DNA from 3 places in the Paraburkholderia lebeckiae genome. Region 3 is predicted to be linked to each of the others. Evidence: predicted binding sites of a transcription regulator. Region 3 holds the regulator's gene; each other region holds the start of a gene.

What was found. The regulator HrcA, encoded in region 3, represses chaperone genes, less so after heat shock. The targets are predictions, from matches to a motif close to TTAGCACTCNNNNNNNNNGAGTGCTAA.
Region 1: the regulator HrcA is predicted to act here: its motif matches at 5,345-5,371, upstream of groES (co-chaperone GroES).
Region 2: the regulator HrcA is predicted to act here: its motif matches at 4,126-4,152, upstream of rpoH (RNA polymerase sigma factor RpoH).

What each region holds. Positions count from the first base shown of each region.
Region 1 is NZ_JACHDK010000009.1:85,156-92,890, forward strand. It holds gene HDG39_RS18920 (hypothetical protein) at 425-2,041, shown strand; partial or broken gene HDG39_RS18925 (IS6 family transposase) at 2,099-2,541, opposite strand; gene HDG39_RS34640 (group II intron maturase-specific domain-containing protein) at 2,765-3,385, opposite strand; gene HDG39_RS34645 (RNA-dependent RNA polymerase family protein) at 3,391-3,729, opposite strand; gene HDG39_RS18935 (hypothetical protein) at 3,890-4,288, opposite strand; gene groES (co-chaperone GroES) at 5,444-5,734, shown strand; gene groL (chaperonin GroEL) at 5,788-7,428, shown strand; gene cysC (adenylyl-sulfate kinase) at 7,633-7,735, opposite strand, start outside.
Region 2 is NZ_JACHDK010000001.1:271,095-278,829, forward strand. It holds gene maiA (maleylacetoacetate isomerase) at 1-486, opposite strand, end outside; gene HDG39_RS01190 (fumarylacetoacetate hydrolase family protein) at 521-1,219, opposite strand; gene ybiB (DNA-binding protein YbiB) at 1,442-2,413, shown strand; partial or broken gene HDG39_RS01200 (hydroxymethylglutaryl-CoA lyase-like TIM-barrel protein) at 2,443-2,666, shown strand; gene HDG39_RS01205 (nuclear transport factor 2 family protein) at 2,863-3,246, opposite strand; gene HDG39_RS01210 (acyloxyacyl hydrolase) at 3,288-3,860, opposite strand; gene rpoH (RNA polymerase sigma factor RpoH) at 4,214-5,149, shown strand; gene cydP (cytochrome oxidase putative small subunit CydP) at 5,558-5,818, shown strand; gene HDG39_RS01225 (cytochrome ubiquinol oxidase subunit I) at 5,808-7,400, shown strand; gene cydB (cytochrome d ubiquinol oxidase subunit II) at 7,435-7,735, shown strand, end outside.
Region 3 is NZ_JACHDK010000001.1:45,612-53,346, reverse strand. It holds gene glnE (bifunctional [glutamate--ammonia ligase]-adenylyl-L-tyrosine phosphorylase/[glutamate--ammonia-ligase] adenylyltransferase) at 1-2,242, shown strand, start outside; gene recN (DNA repair protein RecN) at 2,348-4,015, opposite strand; gene HDG39_RS00260 (NAD kinase) at 4,082-4,984, opposite strand; gene hrcA (heat-inducible transcriptional repressor HrcA) at 5,195-6,214, shown strand; gene hemH (ferrochelatase) at 6,396-7,466, shown strand; gene HDG39_RS00245 (RNA-binding S4 domain-containing protein) at 7,475-7,735, shown strand, end outside.

The DNA.
Region 1 (7,735 bases), on a different contig from region 3:
TAATGAGGCCTGCTATGTGAATATTAGCTAACGTAATGCCGGACCGACCTTCTGCTGGGCAAGCTTCCAGATCAAACGCTGTTTGACCTTTTGCCATTATCGTTTCGAAGTGAGGAGCGATTATGTTGAACCCGAAGACGTTCGGACACTTCCTTTGGCTCGTCCGCAAGACGTGGATAACACGCGGGCCGCGTTTGTACTACTCGCAGTTTGGAGAGGACGCGGTGTTGCGCGAGATAATCAGTCCCCGGTGCAATAAGGGTGTTTATGTCGACGTTGGTGCGTACCACCCAACGCGCGGCGATGACACGAGCGCGATGCGAATCCCGCTACCGCCTTTCCTCGCATGGGATCGACTGACCATGCGTAGTGAGTCCGCCAACAGGGCGGCAGTACTCCGCGGGCGCACTGAAGGAGCCAGAGGATGAAAGAAGTCGGTTCCGGTGAAGCCGCTTATAATCGCCAGTCCAAGGCTGATGACGCTCTCGCCGCCGGTATGGCCGTTCTGCCGTCCCGCTGGTACTCGGCAAAGTCGTCCTATGTCGGCGCGATCTTCCTCCTGCTGGCCATCGGGGCAGTATGGGCGAACATATTCGGCTATCTCAACGTCGACTCGTGGAATTACCTGTCTCTCGCTCAATCGATCCGGCTCGGGCGCGGCTGCTCGGTGGCCGGAACGTACTTCGCGGTATTTCCATGCGGTTACCCGCTTGCGATCGCGCTGACCGCACCTTCGCTCGACATGACTGTGATGGCCGTCAGCAGCAAGGTCACCAACCTGATCCTGCTGCTGCTGGCTTTTTACTTCCTGTCGAAAACCTTTACGAACGTGCTGGTCCCGCTTCTCGTCATCGTCAATCCGTTCACTCTCGAGCTTTACCAGTACACGTGGTCCGAAAATCTCTTTCTTAGCGCGTTCTGCGCGTCGCTTTTCGTCATCTCCCGAATCGCGCGTCCAGGTTCATCGCGCTTGCAGATCGTCGCGCTTGCCTGCGCGCTAATCGTCGGGTGCTCGGCGCGCTATTTCTTCGGGTTGTTTTGCGTGGCGATCTTTGCGGCGACGTGGATCGCGTATGGTAGATCGACGGCGATCAGGGCACTGCCTGCCTTCGTGGGCGCCGCGATTTTCTACATCGCCTATCAAAAGTTCAACGTGGCGATGACGGGCTTCATTACTGGCACGCCACGACCCGCGGCGCCGGAATCGTTTCTTTTTCTGTTGTTCCGGTTCGTGCGTCAATTGCTCAGGGAGGTCGTGATCTGTGGCGTGCTGCTGCTGCCCTTTCTCTGGAGTCTGACGCGCGGCCGAAGGTGGACATTCGCGGCATCGGCCCCGGCAGACATCGACGCCCGGGCTTGCTGGCATCTCGCGCTATGCGGCGTCGGGTACCTGCTGTTCGCCTTCTCCGTGCGCACATTGACTCAATATGACATCTATTCGCCACGTCTGATCAGCTACGGTCTTGTATTCGTAATGGCCGCGCTCGTCGGCATGCTCACGCTGGCGAAGAAAAACTATTACCCGACGGTTCCTGCACTCATTTATGGCGCGTTTTGCCTGCTCGCCGCGCAAGCCGAAGTCGTCACACTTCTGGCGTCGACGATCGTCCATCACCGCTACGTGTCGCCCGTCGATGCAGTCAAGCGCTACCGCAACGAAGGAACCGATGCGGACCTGATCGTCCAACTACGTCCGCCGACTATCGCGCCGACCGTCGACGGATGGGGCGTGCTCTATTACCCGAAACACGCGAACATCGTTGACATGAAAGCGGCGCCCTATTGGAAACCGGACTCTGTCGACGATCTGAGAACCCGGGTCAGCAAGGCGCACGCACGGTCTTGTGTGATTGATTTTACGCCGTATAAAACTTGGCAGGACATCCAACGGTTCGTCGACGAGACGTTTCCGGTCGGCTTCACCTTCCGGTCGGGAGCGCTCTTTCCAACGGTTGTCGAACAGCAGAAGCTCGATCCATCAATGCGCGCGTTTCTGCTCGCGACCTTCCGGCCAGGACAATACGTAAGCTGCCCGTTCTGAGGTTTGTGTCGCGATAAGAAATCCGGGATGAGTGAACTACTATATGAATAGGACGGCTTACATGATCAGCGAATAGAATTTCTCAGCAGCGGTTTTGGTGATTCCGTCATCCTGCATCTGCCCTTTTCGGATCATGTGCATCACCTCGATGCCGGACAGGATGATGCGCGCGCAGCGCAAATTCTTGAAGCCCATCATCGGTTTGATGATGCGTTTGATCGCACGATGGTCCTGCTCGATGATGTTGTTCAGGTATTTGTTCTGCCGAACCTTGATCGGCGTCTTGCGCTCGACGTTGAGCGCTTCGAGTGCGGCCAGATTGGCCCCACTCTTGTCCACCGTAATCGTTTTGGGTCCCCCGTTTTGGGCAATCGCCTTCTCGAAGTAGCGACGCGCCGCGACCTTGTCACGGTGGGCCGCAGCAGGAAATCGATCGTATTGCCCTCTTTATCGACCGCGCGGTACAAATATTTCCATTGGCCTTTGACCTTCAGTGGAGTAAGAGACAGGACGTAGTCGAACTATTTCCCTGCCTCTCCTCCCCGGTAGGGTCGAGAACTGGCGCGCGCACCGATAGGCACCGGTGGTGATTCCACCGCTTTCGCGATGGCCCGCAATCCGGCAACCATGGTCACGTTTCCAACTCCCGCCACGTCGAACGCAGCGGCCGATTTCCGGCACTACGCTCTCCTGTTCGCTTCATGTCAAGATTTATGGGACCTATCATGCTGGGCGCGCTTTCGGTGCGGCAGCACGACGAACACGATAGCCGTTGAACAGTTTCAGTTCCTCATACAACCAGCGCCTACGCCACCGCTTCCAGCCGAAGCCCCGCCGATTCCGGGAGCGCCCCATGTGGCGCCTGATCTTCTTTTCTACCCAGTCTTTGATGAAGCTGAAGCACTCGCTGGAATGTCCAACAGCGAAGTAATTCACCCAACCGCGTAACACTGGATTGATCAGTTCTACCACCCGATCTACCGGCTGCGACTGGTATCGCCGAAACACCTCTTTGAGCTTACGCAATAACGCCGTGCGCTTCTTCAGCTTTGGCGTATAGTGCGCCCGCCACACCTGCCTCTGTACGCTGCGGAGTCGACGGAAGTCGAATCCCAGAAAGCCGAAGCTCTTTGAGCGGTTTAGATTAATGGTGCGGCTCTTCTCTTCATTGACCTCAACCTGCAGTTTGGCAAACTCTTCCCGAAGTCGCGTGGTCACCGCCCTCAGCAGCCACGCATGGCGCGGATGGGCATCGATCAGCACCACCAGATCGTCAGCGAATCGGGCATACTCGACGTAGGTGTACTTTCCGTTGCGCGTGGCTTCTTTCGCCCGCTCCAGCATACGGTCTACCTCAGTGAGATAGATGTTACCGAGCAACGGTGAATCACCCCGCCTTGCGGAACGCCTTCTTTGCCGGACGCCGTCAGCATCAGCTTCAGCAGATGCATGACGTCGTCGTCCCTGATCCGACGCGCGACCTTTTCAAGCAGTAGATGATGCCGAACTGTGTCAAAGTAGGCGCGCAAATCGAGGTCTATGACGCGGGTCTTGCACTGAACAATCGCGGTCGCGACCCGATGCACCGCTTTATGCGCGGTACGCTTCGGACGATAACCATACGCCCCCGGTTCGAAGTCTGCCTCGAAGATCGGCTCCAATATGAGCTTGAGCGCACCCTGGACCACCCGGTCACGGATTGCCGGAATCGAAAGGACACGGACCTTGCCCCGTCCTTCGGTATTTCCTGCCGCCGCGATCGTAGCGGTACGTAGGCACGCCCGATCAGTTCGTCCCGTATCCGCTCGAGGAACGCCTCCACGCCTTGCGCCTCGATGACCTCAAACGTCACTCCGTCGATACCCGGAGCGCCGTTGTTCCTTCTGGCCAGCGCATACGCTTCGCGTATAGAACATATGGCCTATGAAGTAACGCCGATCCTGCAAAAGTTGGTGCCACTTCCGCCATGCTTTCTATCGCAACTCGCGTAAGTGGACCTACAGTCGTGTGTCCAAGCGCCTGACTATCTTCGTCGGTGTATTTGAGATTTGGTGGAAGAAAATCGCAATACGAGATCTGATGTCGCCACGGCAACCGACCAGCATCGCACGCCGAAATAAGTGCGCCGAGCGCGTCCTCCGTGATGACCGTTGCTTTGCACAGCTTGCTTAAATCGCTTCTTTTATTGGCAAGCAGGATCGCTACGAGAGGCTCGATCTCCGTCATCGCCTGTTGTTGAAGGTCCATAACCCGCATCCGAAAACGCAATGCGTGCATTTTCGCATGGGCATCATCGTCAATACTCGTCGTCGTCCCCATTGCCCGAGCGCGGCGGCGCGGACTGCTGGTCGCCGCGCATCATATTTCCAAGGCCGGGGAAATACACATCACATCGTTCGGCCACGGCGGCATATCTCCCCCCATCAATGGAGTCCGAGTTCGGCCTGCATGCGTGCGAGCCGCTCAATCGCACGCGGGATCGTCTCCATTGCCGCATTCAGCCCGCTCTGGGCGCTTGCATCGCCCGCCGAACGATTCCAGCAAACTATTGCATCCACCGGTTGAATCCGCAACACAGACCGGCCAGATTGATCAATCGCCATAGCGAAGACCCTGGCCGCCTCGGACCACTCCGCGGTTTCCTTCCTCGAGGTTTATTCAACGCCTGCCCGCACGCGTTGTCGTTCGCTCATGAGCCCGTGCTCGAGGGCAGGCATCGAATAAACCTAAACGACAAGAGACGATCGCCGTCTCGTACCGATGGCTCATCCGTGTGCGTACTTGGCACCGTTGAGCGCGCATACGATCGTGGGCGGCCGACTAGGGGGCGGCGTTCAAAGAATGCACGTCTTTCGGGCGGTCCAGTAAATTCCCTACTTTCGAGTCTAGCTACCTTCGAACACCCCCACTAAGGTGCTGTCAGACATGCAAACTGCATCACCTGTCAGAACTTTCTGCATCGGTTGCACCGGATAGCCGCGGTCGCATCATGTTTTTCGACTTCCAGAGCATGGATGAAGAGCGTGATCGACTCCGGGGGTTTACCCTGGATCGAATGCCAATCGTTACGTTTTGCGAGACGATTGTCGTCAGAAATCGCTCGGTAACCCAGCAGCGTGCGCAGCCTTGCAGCACGGCGACTCGGCTTATAAGTCATTGTTTTTACAGAGGGTGTGCCCTGTCGCGAAGTCCGGACGCAGGTCGCGAGTTCAAACTTAAGTGAACAAAGTTCAAAGTTAAGCGAATCTCGACACTTCGACCGCGTTCCCCGCTTCTTGAATTTGTCACTGCCCGTCCATATAATTAGCACTCGCTGCACGAGAGTGCTAACAACATCTCCGGTTGGCTCGGCCAGCCGGGTTTTTCTCAGCGTTCTTCAGTCTCAATCAGAGAGGAGTATGTATGAACCTTCGTCCTTTGCATGATCGCGTGATCGTCAAACGTCTGGATCAGGAAACCAAGACCGCGTCGGGCATCGTGATCCCCGAAGCCGCAGCGGAAAAGCCGGATCAAGGTGAAATCCTCGCAGTCGGCCCGGGCAAGCGCGACGACAAGGGCGCAGCCATTGCGCTCGACGTGAAGGTCGGCGACCGCGTCCTGTTCGGCAAGTACGCAGGCCAGACCGTCAAGGTCGACGGCAACGAACTGCTCGTGATGCGCGAAGAAGACATCATGGCCGTGGTCCAGAAGTAAGCGCAAGGTCGCTACTTCCCCGGTTATATCCAAAGTATTCAAGGAGTTAGAAGATGGCAGCTAAAGACGTCGTATTCGGTGATTCCGCCCGTGCCAAGATGGTCGAAGGCGTGAATATTCTCGCCAACGCCGTGAAGGTCACGCTGGGTCCGAAGGGCCGCAACGTGGTTCTCGAGCGCAGCTTCGGCGGCCCGACGGTCACCAAGGACGGTGTGTCGGTCGCTAAAGAGATCGAACTGAAAGACAAGCTCCAGAACATGGGCGCGCAAATGGTCAAGGAAGTCGCTTCCAAGACCAGCGACAACGCAGGCGACGGCACGACGACCGCTACGGTTCTCGCGCAATCGATCGTCCGCGAAGGCATGAAGTACGTCGCATCGGGCATGAACCCGATGGACCTGAAGCGCGGTATCGACAAGGCTGTTGCAGCTGCAATCGAAGAACTGCGCAAGATCAGCAAGCCGTGCACGACCAACAAGGAAATCGCCCAGGTTGGCGCGATCTCGGCGAACAGCGATTCGTCGATCGGCGAGCGCATCGCTGAAGCAATGGACAAGGTCGGCAAGGAAGGCGTGATCACCGTCGAAGACGGCAAGTCGCTGCAAGACGAGCTGGACGTCGTCGAAGGTATGCAATTCGACCGCGGCTACCTGTCGCCGTATTTCATCAACAACCCGGACAAGCAAGTCGCCGTGCTCGAGAACCCGTTCGTGCTGCTGCACGACAAGAAGGTGTCGAACATCCGTGATCTGCTGCCGGTGCTCGAGCAAGTCGCGAAGGCTGGCCGTCCGCTGCTGATCATCGCTGAAGACGTCGAAGGCGAAGCGCTCGCAACGCTGGTCGTCAACAACATCCGCGGCATCCTCAAGACCGTTGCCGTCAAGGCTCCGGGCTTCGGTGATCGTCGTAAGGCGATGTTGGAAGACATCGCGATCCTGACCGGCGGTCAGGTCATCGCTGAAGAAACCGGCCTCACGCTCGAGAAGGCAACGCTGGCTGAATTGGGCCAGGCGAAGCGCATCGAAGTGGGCAAGGAAAACACCACGATCATCGACGGCGCTGGCGAAGCCGCGAACATCGAAGCTCGCGTCAAGCAAGTGCGCACGCAGATCGAAGAAGCGACCTCGGACTACGACCGTGAAAAGCTGCAAGAACGCGTTGCCAAGCTGGCAGGCGGCGTTGCAGTGATCAAGGTCGGTGCTGCGACCGAAGTCGAAATGAAGGAAAAGAAGGCACGTGTCGAAGACGCACTGCACGCAACGCGCGCAGCTGTGGAAGAAGGCATCGTGGCTGGCGGCGGTGTCGCGCTGATCCGTGCACGTACGGCAATCGCTGGCCTGAAGGGCGCTAACGCCGATCAGGACGCAGGTATCAAGATCGTTCTGCGCGCCATGGAAGAGCCGCTGCGCCAGATCGTCGCCAACGGTGGCGAAGAAGCGAGTGTCGTCGTGGCAGCGGTTGCTGCTGGCAAGGGCAACTACGGCTACAACGCAGCGACCGGCGAGTACGTCGACCTGGTCGACGCAGGTGTCGTGGACCCGACGAAGGTGACGCGCACGGCGCTGCAAAACGCAGCTTCGGTTGCTGGCCTGCTGCTGACGACCGACGCAGCTGTCTGCGAACTGCCGAAGGAAGATGCTCCGATGCCTGGCGGCATGCCCGGCGGCATGGGCGGCATGGGCATGGACATGTAATTCCGCTCGGGTCTCGTGGTCCGGCCGCGTGGTTGAACCGCCGCGCGTCTGGATCACGGACGAGGCCCGGCTGGAAGTCCATGTGGGGAGCACGCCGCGAGGCGTTTCCCCAAACAAAAAAACCCGCTTATGCGGGTTTTTTTGTTTGGGGCCGGCGTTGCTGTGCTTGCTGGCGAGCGCTTCGGGACGCCCTTTTTGGCCGGATCAGGCGCCCGCGGCGTGAGCCGTGCGATGAGAGGATCTTCCGAGGCACTTTTCGCGCAGGTAGTGGAAGATCTGCGCGACGCTTTGCGCGGGGCTCAGCGTT
Region 2 (7,735 bases), 230 kb from region 3:
CGGTGCGTCGCCGAAACACAGTTTGCCGGTGCGCGCGTCGCCGGCAAGATGGGTCTCCAGCGTCGCGAAGCCCGCGTCGATCCAGTGCCGGTACCACGCGTCCTTCGCGTCGTCGTCGACTCGCAGCGTGTGCTTCAGATAGCGCAGCACGCGCAGATTGTTCAGCGGATGAATCTCGCACGCGACCTGCAGCGCCACTGAGCGCACATACGCGCGATCGAGCGGCGCCTTCGGCAGCAGCGGCGGCTCGGGATGCGTCTCCTCGAGATACTCGATGATCGCGAGCGACTGCGCCAGCAAATGACTGTCGACGGCGAGCGTCGGCACGATGCAGTCGGGGTTGATCTTGCGATACTCGGGCTTCAGCTGCTCGCCGCCTTCGCGCACGAGGTGCACGGGTACGTAGTCGTACGACAGGTTCTTCACGTTCATCGCGATGCGCACGCGATACGACGCCGAGCTACGGAAATAGCTGTAGAGCTTCATGTTGTCTGCCTCCTCCACCTGCACGCAAGCCGTCTCAGACGACGCGCACGCTGAACTCGCCGAGCCCGTCCACGCCGCCCTTCATCAGGTCACCCTTCGCGACGGCGCCGACGCCTTCCGGCGTGCCGGTGAAAATCAGGTCGCCAGGCCGCAGTTCGAACAGCGTCGACAGATACGCGATCGTCTCGGCCACCGACCAGATCAGCTGCGACACATCCGCGCGCTGCTTGTCCTCGCCATTCACCGACAGCCAGATCTCGCCCTTGCCGATGTGACCAACCGTCGAAGCCGGATGGATCGGGCCGAGCGGCGCCGAGTGATCGAAGCCCTTGGCGGTATCCCACGGACGACCCATCTTCTTCGCTTCGCCTTGCAGGTCGCGGCGCGTCATGTCGAGACCGAGCGCGTAACCGTAGACGTGGTCGAGCGCGCGGTCGACGGGGATGTCTCTGCCGCCCTCGCCGATCGCCGCGACCATTTCCATTTCGAAATGGACGTTCCCGGTCTGCGACGGATACGGGAATTCGCCGGTCGTGCCCGGCGCGACGTACACGATCGCATCGGCCGGCTTCGTGAAGAAGAACGGCGGCTCGCGGTCCGGGTCGTGGCCCATTTCCCGCGCGTGCGCCTCGTAGTTGCGCCCCACGCAGTAGATGCGGCGCACCGCGAACTGCTCGCTCGACCCCACGACCGGCACCGCGACCTGCGGTGCGGGTGCAAATACGTAACTCATCCCGTTCTCCGTTTTCCGATGTGCGCCGCCGAGGCGGCGAGAAACATCGAGTGTAACGCGCGGCACGGCGCGGGTGCGCGTCAGGCGGCCCGTCGCGCGCCACTGCGTGCCCGCTTCGTTGCTGTTCGCCCGCTCGCCATAGATGCGATACTCACACCGAACTGTTCCCCGAATGGCGTAGCGAACCGCCAGGCGCGGCACGCCACCCGCCTCTTGCGCACGATGACCAACTCCACCGATACCACTTCCCCCTTCCCCTGGGCCCGATTCATCAAGGAAATCGGCCGCGGCCCGAATGGCGCCCGCGCGCTGACCGCCGACGACACGCGCTCGCTCTACACCGCGATGCTCGACGGCCGCGTCGACGATCTCGAACTCGGCGCGGTGCTGCTCGCGTATCGCGTGAAAGGCGAAACCGCCGACGAACTCGCCGCGATGCTGGCCGCCGCGCATACATCGTTCGAGCCGGTGCGGCTGCCGCACGGCGCGTTTCGGCCGGTGTCGATTCCGTCGTACAACGGCGCGCGCAAGCAGCCGAACCTCGTGCCGCTGCTCGCGCTGCTGCTCGCCCGCGAAGGCGTGCCGGTGCTGGTGCACGGCGTCACCGAGGATCCGGGTCGGGTGACGAGCGCGGAAATCTTCACACATCTGCGCATCGCCCATGCGCAGTCGCACACGCAGATCGAAACTGCACTTGCGGAGCGCCGCGTCGCGTTCGCCTCGATCGAGGTACTGGCGCCCAAGCTCGCGCGCCTGCTGGCGCTGCGCCGGCGCATGGGCGTGCGCAATTCGACGCATACGCTCGTGAAGCTGCTGCAGCCATTCGCGCCCGCGGGATTGCGGCTCGTGAACTACACGCATCCGCCATATCGCGACAGTCTCGCTCAGCTGTTCGTCACGCATCCCGATGCGGCCGTCGGCGGTGCGCTGCTCGCGCGCGGCACCGAAGGCGAGGCGGTCGCCGATACGCGCCGCCAGGTGCAGGTCGACTGGCTGCATGACGGCATCTGCGAGACGCGGCTGCCGCACTCGCGCTCGTCGCCCGATGCGCCCGAAGTCGAGCTGCCCGAAGCGCGCGACGCGGCGACCACGGCCGCCTGGATCGACGCCGTGCTGCGCGGCGAAGCGCCGGTGCCTGGCGCGATCGAGCGGCAGGTCGAGCTGATCGTCGATATCGCGAAGACGGCGGCCTGACGGCCGCGGGTTGACAGGCCAACGCACGCGCCGCGCAGTTCGCGCTGCTGGCGGGCGTGGATCGCATCGAAGGCTGTCTGTTCGGCAATGGCGAGCGCACCGGCAACGTCGATCTCGTCACAGTCGCGATGAATCTCGACGCGATAGGTATCGATAGCGGTCTGGATTTCTCGGATCTCGCGAGATCAGGCGCGTGGCGGAACGGTGCACACGGCTTCCGGTGGCGGCGCGGCATCCGAATGCGGCAGAAGTGGCGATGCGCGGCCCGTGCGAGGCGCGCGACACGGATGCCGATGTAGACGAGCACGGCGCAAACAGCCGCGACAAAGCTGGCGAATGCGCGACCGTGTGAATCGCGTTGGGCCTCGAGTCTGCGGCAGCGGAGTGCACACCCGCATTCCGCTGCCGCCGGAGACGCGCTCACGAGGCTCGCCCGCGCGATGAAAATCTCACTCGAGCGCGCAACGCGTCGCCTGCCACGCGATCAGTCGCCACTGCCCGTCTTCGTGCGTGTGAATCGCGGTATAGGCAATCGGAAACAGGAGCGCGCCGTTGTTCGCCTCCATCTCGATCAGCGCGCGGCCCGTGACGACGTAGGTCTCACGCCCGGCCGGCAAGACATCCTGCGACTGCACCTCGATTTGCCGATAACGACGGCGCCCCGCGGTGATCCCGTCGATGAACTGCCGTTTCGTCTCGCGCTTGCCATTCGTATGGACGTAGCTCACGTTGTCCGCGAGCAGCGTGTCGAGCGACTGCCCATCGCCATCGACCATCGCGCGAAAACGCTCTCGCTCGAGCCCGCGAATCGCTTCGATCATCTTTGCCGCCATTGCAGAGCCCCTCGAACACCGCGAGCCGCAGGCGGCCACGGTCAGAAGTGATATTGCAAATATAGCTGGCTGAAATTTATACCAGGATTCGGCTCTTTGATACCGCCATTGGAGACATGCTGGAAGCGGTAGCCGGCGACATACTGCTCACGAGCGCCGAACTGCAGCCCGACGCCCGCCATCTCGGCGAACTGGAACGCGATGCCCAACGTGAAGTCGGAAGAAATACGCGGGCTGGTCAGCAGCCGGACGCCGGCACCCACCTCGATGAATGGCCGCACCGAACCCGACGACCTGATGAAGCGGATCACCGGCGTCACGCCGATCTCGCCGATGTTGTCGTGAACGTTTCCTTCATTGGTGTGCCACCAAGCGACGTGCGCCTCGCCGATCAGCGCGAAATGCCAGTCGCCGATCTGCCACCAGGTCAGGTTTGGATCCCAGACCGCGCCGAGATCGAGCGCCCTGACGTGATGATCGCCGACGCCGGCGGCCACCTGCACGCCGAACTGCCCAGCTTGGGACGCGCCCGCCGCGCCCAATAGCAGAACGAGCAGAACGGCAAACGTGCCTTTTAGAGTAAGCCCACGCACCACAAGATTTTCCTTGTTCATCCGCCCCCATGCTGCCGAGTGTTAAGCGAGGGCTCCCTTTATTTCAAGGACAAATTCTTGAGCAAGTATCTCCCAGATAATGTCAACGATAAGCAACTATTCTCTTTTAATCTTGGCAATATCAGTCAATAATTAGTCAGCAATGGCTAACTACGGTACTTTGTACAGGTCCAACGCACAAGGCAAATAGAGCGTATGATGGCTATCAAAGGTTGAAACTCAATAGGTTTTTCTGGAACTCGGATGCCCCTGCGACCTCTAAGTATTAGCACTCGGCAGATCTGAGTGCTAACATCCATCGCTGGAGTCGTTTACTGAGTACGCTATTGTCTGATTCCAAAGGAGCTTCACACGTGAGCCATGCAATGACCCTTCCGAGTACTTTGAGCCCGTCGTCGGCTAAGGCCGCTCCGGCAGGTGCACTGGCGCTCTCGCATTCCTCGCTGCTGTCCGGTCAACTGGGCAACATCGACGCCTACATCCAGGCGGTCAACCGGATTCCGATGCTGACGCCGGCGGAAGAACGCCAGTTCGCCACCGAATTGCGCGAACACGACAATCTGGAGGCCGCGCGCCGCCTGGTGCTGTCGCACCTGCGACTCGTCGTGTCCATCGCGCGTAACTACCTCGGTTACGGGTTGCCGCACGCCGACCTGATCCAGGAAGGCAACATCGGCCTGATGAAAGCGGTCAAGCGCTTCGATCCAGAGCAAAACGTGCGCCTCGTGTCGTACGCGATGCACTGGATCAAGGCCGAGATCCACGAGTACATCCTGCGCAACTGGCGCATGGTGAAGGTCGCCACCACCAAGGCGCAGCGCAAGCTGTTCTTCAACCTGCGCAGCCACAAGCAGGGGCTTGGCGCGTTCACGCCGGACGAGATCGACGGTCTCGCGAAGGAGCTGAACGTGAAGCGCGAAGAGGTCGCGGAGATGGAAACGCGTCTGTCGGGCGGCGATATCGCGCTCGAAGGTCAGGTCGAAGACGGTGAAGAGTCGTACGCGCCGATCGCCTATCTGGCCGACTCGCATAGCGAACCGACAGCCGTGCTGGCTTCGCGTCAGCGCGACCGGCTGCAAAGCGACGGCATCGCAAGCGCGCTCGACGCGCTCGATCCGCGCAGCCGCCGCATCATCGAAGCGCGCTGGCTGAAGGTGGCCGACGACGGCTCGGGTGGCTCCACGTTGCACGAGCTGGCCGACGAGTTCGGTGTGTCGGCCGAACGTATCCGCCAGATCGAAGCCAGCGCGATGAAGAAGATGCGCGGCGCGCTGACCGAATACGCGTAAAGCGTCGAAGCCATGGGCGCGTCAATTGTGTCCCGCCCATGACATCGGTAAAAACGACACGCGTTAATCGGTCGCGCCATTTAGCGACCATCGCGCTCAAGCCCCGCCCTCGCAAGACGGCGGGGCTTTTTCATTCTTTTCGCCCTTTCTTGCGTCCCCGCGGCCGCCCTTCGCGTCGGCCTACCCGCAAGCCGGCCTGTCGAGGCCGGTAAGCCTTTCTTGACGTATCGCAAGTCCGGTAGCAATACTGCACAGACGCGGCAAGTTTCGCGACGTGTTGCCGCATGGCTAAACCTGAGCGCGCGAGGTTCACTTCCTGCAATCGGCATGCATTCGCCAGACTGCCTGACGGCCAGGGCGGTCTGGATCCAGCCGGACTCATCGGCGTGAAGTCGTCTTCGACCGATCATGACCATAGCCCTCAATCGCAGCAGCACTGTCCGGTCGCGCTTGCGCGGCCGATTCACCAGGTGGGTGCGCGGTCCAACGCTGGCGCGCGATATCGCCATCATCCTCGCCATCAAGTTCGTCCTACTGATGGCGCTCAAGTACACATTCTTCAATCATCCACAGGCGCAGCACATGATGCTGCCGCCTGAACAGGTCGCGCAGGCGCTGCTGTCGGTGCCCGCCCCGCATCCGTCTCGAGGTGATCAACATGCCCGTTAGCGAAGTCGTAGAACTGTCGCGATTCCAGTTCGCCATCACGGCGCTTTATCACTTTCTGTTCGTGCCGCTCACGCTCGGTCTCGCCTGGTTGCTCGTCATCATGGAATCGGTCTACGTGATGACCGGCAAGCAGATCTACAAGGACATGACGCAGTTCTGGGGCAAGCTGTTCGGCATCAACTTTGCAATGGGCGTCGCGACCGGCCTCACGCTCGAGTTTCAGTTCGGCACCAACTGGGCTTATTACTCGCATTACGTCGGCGACATTTTCGGCGTGCCGCTCGCCGTCGAAGGGCTGATGGCGTTCTTCCTCGAATCGACGTTCGTCGGTCTGTTCTTTTTCGGCTGGAACAGATTGTCAAAAATCCAGCATCTGATCGTCACGTTCTGTGTCGCGCTCGGTTCGAACCTGTCGGCGCTGTGGATTCTGATTGCCAACGGCTGGATGAACAATCCGGTCGGCGCGAAGTTCAACTATCAGACGATGCGCATGGAGCTCGACAGCATCGGCTCGGTGATCTTCAACCCGGTTGCACAGGTCAAGTTCGTGCACACGGTATCAGCTGGATATGTGACCGCGGCGATGTTCGTACTCGGCGTGTCGTCGTGGTATCTGTTGAAGCGCCGCGACACCGAGTTCGCGCTGCGCTCGTTCGCGATCGCGGCCGGCTTCGGCCTCGCGTCGGCGCTGTGCGTGATCGTGCTGGGCGACGAATCCGGCTATCGCACCGGTGAAGTCCAGCAGATCAAGCTCGCCGCGATCGAATCCGAATGGGAGACCGCGCCCGCGCCGGCACCGTTCACGATATTTGGCATCCCCAATCAGAAAGAGCAACGCACCGACTATGCGATCCGTGTGCCGTACGCGCTCGGCATTATCGCGACCCGCTCGCTCGACGAACCCGTGGTCGGCCTGCGCGACCTGATCGCCCAAAACGAAGGTCGCATCAAGGACGGCATGCTCGCCTATTCGGCGTTGCAGCGGTTAAAGGGCGGCGACTCCAGCGACGAGGCGCATGCGGAGTTCGACAAGTACAAGGACGATCTCGGCTACGCCCTGCTGCTCAAGCGGTTCACGCCGAACGTCATCGACGCGACGCCAGACCAGATCGCCGCGGCGGCAAGAAGCACGGTCCCGCCGGTGTTGCCACTGTTCTTCTCGTTCCGCACGATGGTCGGCCTTGGCCTGCTGTTCCTCGCCACCTTCGTGCTCGCCTTCTGGTTCTGCGCGCAGCGCACGTTGCTGCTCGAAAAGCGCCGCTGGTTTCTGCGCTGGGCGGTCATCGCGATTCCGCTGCCGTGGCTCGCCGCCGAGCTCGGCTGGATCGTCGCGGAAATGGGCCGCCAGCCGTGGAGCATCGCGGGCATTCTGCCGACCAACCTGGCCGCGTCGACGCTGACGCCGCGCGATCTGTATCTGAGCATCGGCGGCTTCGTGCTGTTCTACACGGGGCTGTTCGTCATCGAGATCATGCTGATGTTCAAGTACGCGCGGCTCGGCCCTTCGTCGCTGCATACGGGCCGCTATCACCACGAGAACGGACAACCGGTGACGCAGCCACTGTCGAACACGGCCGCATGACGCACCGCTGCACCGCCCCGAAGGAGAAACCCATATGGACTACGCAGCTCTCAGACTGATCTGGTGGGTATTGATAGGCGTACTGCTGATCGCCTTCGCGCTCACCGACGGCTTCGACATGGGCGCGGCGATCCTGCTGCCGTTCATCGCCAGCACTGACTCCGAGCGACGCATCGTCGTGAACACGGTCGGCGCGACGTGGGAAGGCAACCAGGTCTGGTTCGTGACCGCGGCCGCCGCGATGTTCGCCGCGTGGCCGCTCGCCTACGCGGCATCCTTCTCAGGCTTCTACTTCGCGATGCTGCTCGTGCTGTTCGCTCTGTTCTTCCGCCCGG
Region 3 (7,735 bases):
GCGGCTGATCGGCGCGCTCGCCGAAGTCACCGCCGACGGCTACGTGTTTCGCGTCGATATGCGTCTGCGGCCGAACGGCGATTCGGGGCCGCTCGTATGCAGCCTCGGCATGCTCGAAGAGTATTTCTATGTGCAGGGCCGCGAGTGGGAGCGCTACGCGTGGATCAAGGGCCGGCTCGTGTCCGAGGGCGCGAGCGCCTCGGCGCAGCGGCTGCAGAAGCAGCTCGGGGCGATCGTCACGCCGTTCGTCTATCGACGCTATCTGGATTTCGGCGTGATCAGCGCGATTCGCGCGCTGCATCTGCAGATCCGCCAGGAGGCGCAGCGCCGCGCGTCGATGCGCCCCGACAAGGCCGACGACATCAAGCTCGGCCGTGGCGGCATCCGTGAAATCGAATTCAGCGCGCAGGTGTTCCAGCTGATCCGCGGCGGCCAGGACGCCGGCTTTCGCGTGCGGCCGACGCTCGCCGTGCTGCGCCACGCGGCCACGCATGGGTTAATGGACCCGTCGGTGTGCGTGAAGCTGTCGCAGGCGTATCGCTTTCTGCGGGAGCTCGAGCATCGTTTGCAATATCGCAACGACGCGCAGACCCACGCAATGCCCATCGATGCCGAAGACCGCATGGCGCTCGCGCGCGCGATGGGCTGCGACGACTACCCGCAATTGATGACGAAGCTCGACGCGCATCGCGAGTTCGTCGAACAGCAGTTCGACCAGATTTTCGCCGACAAGGTGGGCGGCCGCGACGGTTGCGGCGCGCCCGAGGACGGCGCGGCCGCGTGGGTATGGAGCAGCGCGCTCGCCGACGATAGCGCCGACGACGCACTGCGCGCGCGCCTCGTCGAACTGGGGGTGGCCGAGCCCGGTGAGCTGCTCGCCCGGCTGCAGGCGGTGTGGCGCTCGTCGCGCTACGCGGGCCTGAACGAGCGCAGCCGGCAGCGTTTCGACATCGTCGCGCAGCGCGCGCTCGAAGCCGCGCGCACGCTGGAGCCGGCCGGGCGGCGCGGCGATACGGTCGCGCGCCTGTTCGATCTGCTCGAAGCGGTGAGCCGGCGCGGCGCGTATCTGGCGCTTCTGACCGAGTATCCGCAGGCGCTGCACCAGGTGCTGTCGGTGCTGGGCGGCTCGCGCTGGGCGGCCGGCTATCTGATCCGCCATCCGCAACTGCTCGACGAGCTGCTCGACGTCGAGGCGATCAACAGTCCGTTCGACTGGGCTGAATTCAAGCGTACGTTGCGTTTGCGGCTCGGCGCCGCCGATGGCGTCGAGCAGCAGATGGATCTGTTGCGTCACGCGCATCAGGCCGAGGTGTTCCGCATTCTGCTGATCGATCTTGCCGGCAAGCTGTCCGTCGAGCACGTCAGCGACCGGCTGTCCGAGCTCGCCGACGCAGTGCTCGACGTGACGATCGAAGCCGTGTGGAAGCAGTTGGCCAAACGTCATCGCGACGTGCCGCGCTTCGCGGTGATCGCCTACGGCAAGCTCGGCGGCAAGGAGCTCGGCTACGCGTCGGACCTCGACCTGATCTTCCTGTACGACGATCCCGACGATGCCGCCGCCGACGTCTACGCAACCTACACACGGCGCCTGATCACATGGCTGACCACCGCGACCGGCGCCGGCACATTGTTCGACATCGACCTGCGGCTGCGACCCAACGGCGAGTCGGGCCTGCTCGTCACCGACCTCGATGCGTTCCGCCGCTACCAGCTGCGCGAGGGCGACGCGGCGAATACCGCGTGGGTGTGGGAGCATCAGGCGCTGACGCGTGCGCGCTACTGCGCGGGCGATCCGGAGATCGGCGCGAAGTTCGAGGCGATCCGCGAACAGGTGCTGACGACGCCGCGCGAAGCGGCGCCGCTCGCGAAAGAGATCGTCGAGATGCGCGCGCGTGTCGAGGCGGGACATCCGAACCATACGCCGGCGCTGTTCGACCTGAAGCACGACCGCGGCGGCATGGTCGATATCGAGTTCACCGTGCAGTACTGGGTGCTGCTGCATGCGGCGCGCGATCCCGAGCTGATCCGCAATACCGGCAATATCGCGCTGCTGCGTGAGGTGTCGCGTTTCGGGCTGATGAGCGAAGCGGAAGCGGAGACGGTCGGCGCCGCCTATCGGCGCTATCGCAAGCTGCAGCACACGCTGCGGCTCGATGGGATGGAGAAGGCGCGGGTCGATCCGGCGCTGGTCTCGGCCGAGCGCGAGGCGGTGCTGGCGTTGTTGAAGAGGGTGTTTGGGTAATGGCGCTCACGCACTTCGCGTAGCGCATCATGCGCGGCCGGGATCGGTGTGACGTCCCGGCCAAGCCGACTCAGCCGTGTGCGGCCGCCTATGCGCGGCGCAATGTCAGGCGGCCAGCATTTCCTTCGCGTGCTTGCGCGTGGTCGCCGTGATTTCGAGGCCGCCGAGCATGCGCGCGACTTCCTCGATGCGGCTCGCCTTGTCGAGCGAGCTCACGCTGCTGAGCGTGCCGCCGGTGCCGTTGCTCGTCTTTGCGACCTGGAAATGATGATCGCCGCGCGCGGCGACCTGCGGCAGATGGGTCACGCACAGCACCTGGCGCGCCTCGCCGAGCTGATGCAATAGCCGTCCGACCACTTCGGCCACGCCGCCGCCGATGCCCGTATCCACTTCGTCGAAGATCAGGGTCGGTGTCGGGCTGGCCGCGCTCGCGATCACTGCGAGCGCGAGACTGATACGCGCGAGTTCGCCGCCTGACGCAACCTTCGCGAGCGGCCGCAGCGGCACGCCGGCATGAGCGGCGACGCGAAACTCGATCTGCTCGAGCCCGTGCGCGCCGCCTTCGGGCAGCGGCACCAGCGCGACCTCGAAGCTGCCGCCTTTCATCGACAGTTCCTGCATGCCGGTCGTGACCGCCTCGCCGAGCGCCTTGCCTGCTTTCGCGCGTGCCTTCGACAGCTTTTTCGCCTCGGCGACGAACACTTCCTTCGCTTGCGCCTCGGCGGCGCGCAGGCCGTCGAGGTCGGCGGCGGCGTCGAGCGCGGCCAACTGCTTGCGCCGCTCTGCGTGTTCTTCCGGCAGCGTCTCAGGCCGCAGGCGAAACTTGCGCGCAGCCGAGTGCAGGGCGTCGAGGCGCTTTTCGACCTGCGCGAGCCGCTCCGGATCGAGCTCGAGCTTCTGCGCGTAGTGGCTCAGCGAATACGCGGCTTCCTGCAACTGGATTTCGGCCGGTTCGAGCGCAGCGAGCACGTCGTTCAGCGCTGGGTCGATCTCCGCGAGGTCGCGCACCTTCGACACGATCGAGCCGAGATGCGTGATCATCGCGTCGTCCGATTCGGACAGCGCGCCGAGCGCTCCCTGCACGCCGTCGATCAGATTCGCGGAATGCGACAGCCGCCGATGCTCGGTGTTGACTTCTTCCCATTCGCCCGGCTGTGGCGCGAGCTTGTCGAGTTCGGTGAGTTGCCACGCGAGTCGCTCGCGTTCGAGTTGCAGCTCGCGATCGCGCGTTTGCGCCTGCTCGACGGCCTGCGCCTTGTCGCGCCACGTGCGCCACGCGCGCGTGACGGCGGCGGCCAGGTCGGACAGACCCGCGTGCGTGTCGAACAGCTCGCGCTGCGCGTCCGGGCGCATCAGCAACTGGTGCGCGTGCTGGCCGTGAATATCGACGAGCATCTCGCCGACCTCGCGCAGCTGCGCGAGCGTGGCCGCCGTACCGTTGATGAACGCGCGCGAGCGGCCGTTCGCATCGACCACCCGCCGCAGCATCACGGTGCCGCCGTGCTGGCCGTCGTCGGCCGCGCCGAGCGCCTGCGTGTCGAGCCATTGATCGACCTGTGCGTGCGTCTCGAACTCCGCGGTGATGTCGGCGCGGCTCTCGCCGGTGCGCACGACGCTCGCCTCGGCGCGCGCGCCTAGTGCCAGCGCGAGCGCGTCGATCAGGATCGATTTGCCGGCGCCGGTTTCGCCCGAGAAAACGGTAAAGCCGCTGTCGAATTCGAGGTCGAGCGCGGCGACGATGACGAAGTCGCGTATCGAGAGGTGGCGAAGCATGGAGGTCGTCGGGTGAGCTTGGGATTCGGGTGGCGGCCGCGGCGGCGTGCGAAATCAAAGTGCCGCTTACGGCCGCGGGTCTTCTTCGTGCGACGGGTACTCGTGCCAGTGCAGCTTCTTGCGTAGCGTCGCGTAGTAGCTGTAGCCGACCGGATGCAGCATCGGCACCGTGTGGCGCGAACGGCGCACCTCGATCGTGTCACCGAGCTCCAGCGACGTGAACGACTGCATGTCGAAATTGACGTTCACTTCGCGCCCGGAAACGATCTGGATGCCGACCTTCGATTCGTCCGGCAGCACGATCGGCCGGTTCGACAGCGCGTGCGGCGCGATCGGCACGAGCACGATGCCCTGTAGTTGCGGATGCAGGATCGGCCCCTGCGAGGACAGCGCGTACGCGGTCGAGCCGGTCGGCGTCGCGACGATCAGGCCGTCCGAGCGCTGGTTGTACATGAAGCGTCCGTCGACCGACACGCGCAACTCCGCCATGCCCGAGAAGCCGCTGCGGTTGACCACTACGTCGTTGAACGCGAGCGCGTGGTAGATCGGCGTGCCGTCGCGCACGATGCGCGCTTCGAGCAGCACGCGCTCCTCGCGCTCGAAATTGCCGGACAGCATCTGCGGCACGATCTCGCGCATGTCGGAGATCGGAATGTCCGTGATGAAGCCGAGGCGCCCGTGGTTGATGCCGATCAAGGGCGTGCGATACGGCGCGAGCTGGCGGCCGATGCCGAGCATCGTGCCGTCGCCGCCGAGCACCACGGCGACGTCGGCGCGCGCGCCGATCTCGGCGAGACGCAGCGCCGGATAGTCGGTCACGCCGATTTCGGCGGCGGTGTCGGCTTCGAACACGACTTCGAGGCCGAGCTTTGCGATGCACGCGGCGAGCGCGGTCAGCGGCTCGCCGATGCCTGGCGTATTGCTGCGCCCGACGAGCGCGACGGTCTTGAACTGGCTGGTCACTTGCATGCCGGCATTACACCATAGGTAGGGCCTGAAAAGAACCGCCGACCAACCCGGTTGTGGGGCGGCGCACGCAGGGCGTCTGCGTATGTCGCGATTATCGTTAGAATGGTGAAGACCTGATGACGTGCGAGCCTGCTGACGGCGGCGCATTCGCCGGGAGCGGGCGCCGCGGGCGCTCGCGGCTGCGGTGCCATTGAGCTAAAATTTTTCGTCATGCTAGATCCTCGCGCACAAACCCTCCTCAAAACGCTGATTGAGCGCTACATCGCCGAAGGTCAGCCGGTCGGCTCGCGCACGCTGTCACGCTATTCGGGCCTCGAACTGAGTCCGGCCACGATCCGCAACGTGATGTCGGACCTCGAGGATCTGGGGCTCGTGATCAGTCCGCATACGTCGGCAGGGCGCATTCCGACGCCACGCGGCTACCGCCTGTTCGTCGACACGATGCTGACGGTCGAATCCGCCGCCGACGAGGAGGCGGTGACGCGCACCGTCAAGACCACGCTGCAGGTGGGCGAGCCGCAGAAGATCGTCGCCGCGGCGGCGAGCGTGCTGTCAAATCTGTCGCAGTTCGCCGGCGTCGTGCTCACGCCGCGTCGCAGCCACGTGTTCAAGCAGATCGAATTCATGCGCCTGTCCGATCAGCGCATTCTGCTGATCATCGTGACGCCCGAAGGCGACGTGCAAAACCGCATCCTCGCCACCCAGCGCGACTTTTCGCCTTCGCAGCTGGTGGAAGCCTCCAATTACATCAACGCGCACTTCGCGGGCCTCTCGTTCGACGAGGTGCGCCGGCGCCTGCGCGAGGAAATCGACGAGCTGCGTGGCGACATGACCTCGCTGATGCACGCGGCCGTCACCGCGAGCACCGACGAATCCGACACCGGCGAGACCGTGTTGATCTCGGGCGAGCGCAATCTGCTCGAAGTCGCCGATCTTTCGTCGGACATGGCGCGCCTGCGCAAGCTGTTCGATGTGTTCGACCAGAAGACCAGCCTCCTTCAGTTGCTCGACGTGTCGAGTCACGCGGCGGGCGTGCAAATATTCATTGGCGGCGAATCGAATCTGGTACCGATCGAGGAAATGAGCGTCGTCACCGCGCCGTACGAGGTGAACGGCAAGATCGTCGGCACGCTCGGTGTGATCGGACCGACCCGCATGGCCTACAACCGCGTGATTCCGATCGTGGACATAACCGCGCGGCTGTTGTCCATGACGCTCAGCCAGCAGTAGTCCTCGGGCTCCGCGGAACTGGCGTCATCGCAGTCCGTGGCGACCATGATGCGCGAACGCGCGGCGTCTGCCAATCGTCCGAATGGCCAGGGGTCTCTGGCGGCGCCGGGCAGAACCCGCGCCGCTATAATGAATCTCCATTGAATCGACTCGCCGCATGATGCGGTGATTTCTGCTACCTATGCGCTTCGACCTCGAGCGGCCTTCGCAGAACGCCACGTCGCATCGCGTCGCCGTGTTGCTGATCAATCTCGGCACGCCCGACGCGCCGACACCGCGCGCGGTGCGCCGTTACCTCGCGCAGTTCCTGTCCGATCCTCGCGTGGTCGAAATTCCGGCGCTGCTGTGGCAGCTCATTCTGCGTCTGCTGATTCTGCCGTTTCGCGGCCGCAGCTCTGCGAAAAAGTATGCGGCGGTGTGGATGCCCGAGGGCTCACCGCTGCGCGTCCACACCGAAAAGCAGGTCGAAGGCCTGCGCCATCTGCTGCAACTGAACGACTACACGGTGCTGGTCGACTACGCGATGCGCTACGGCACGCCCGGCATTCCGGCGATGCTGAACCAGCTGAAGCTCGCGGGCGCCGAGCGGGTGTTGCTGATGCCGATGTATCCGCAGTATTCGGCGTCGACCACTGCGACCGCGTTCGACGAAGCCTTTTCCGCGCTCAAGCGCATGCGCAACCAGCCGGAAATCCGCACCGTGCGCCAGTACGCCGATCACCCGGCGTACATCGCGGCGCTCGCCGCACAGGTGCACCACTACTGGCATCTGCACGGCCGCCCCGATTTCGCGGCGGGCGACAAGCTCGTGCTCAGTTTCCACGGCGTGCCCAAGCGCACGCTCGACCTCGGCGACCCGTACCACGAGCAATGCCAGCAGACCGGCGCGCTGCTGATGCAGGCGCTCGATTTGACGCCGGTCGAATGCCGCATCACGTTCCAGTCGCGCTTCGGCAAGGCCGAATGGCTGCAGCCCTACACGGCGCCAACGTTGAAGGAGCTCGGCGCGGCAGGCGTGCGGCGTGCTGACGTGTTTTGCCCGGGTTTCACCGCCGACTGCCTCGAAACGATCGAGGAAATCGGCATGGAAGTGCGCGACGAATTTCTGCAGGCGGGTGGCAAGGAGTTTCACCGGATCGCCTGTCTGAACGCGTCGCACCCGTGGGTTGCCGCGCTTGGCGAAATCATTGCGCAGCATCTGCAGGGCTGGCCCGTGCAGGCGGTGCCGGTGCCGCACACGACAGGAGCTTGAATACGCAGATGAACTACCGCATTTCAACCGAACCGGGCGCGAAACTGCGCATCGACAAATGGCTGTGGGCCGCGCGCTTCTTCAAGACGCGTTCGCTGGCCGCGGAGGCGGTCGACAAGGGGCGGGTGCGTATCGGCGGCGTGGCCGTGAAGCCGGCGAAGGACGTGCGTGTCGGCGATCTGGTCGAAATCGAGATCGAGCGCTACGTGTGGCAGGTGGAAGTGCTGGGCGTATGCGACGTACGCGGTCCGGCGAGCGTCGCGCAGACG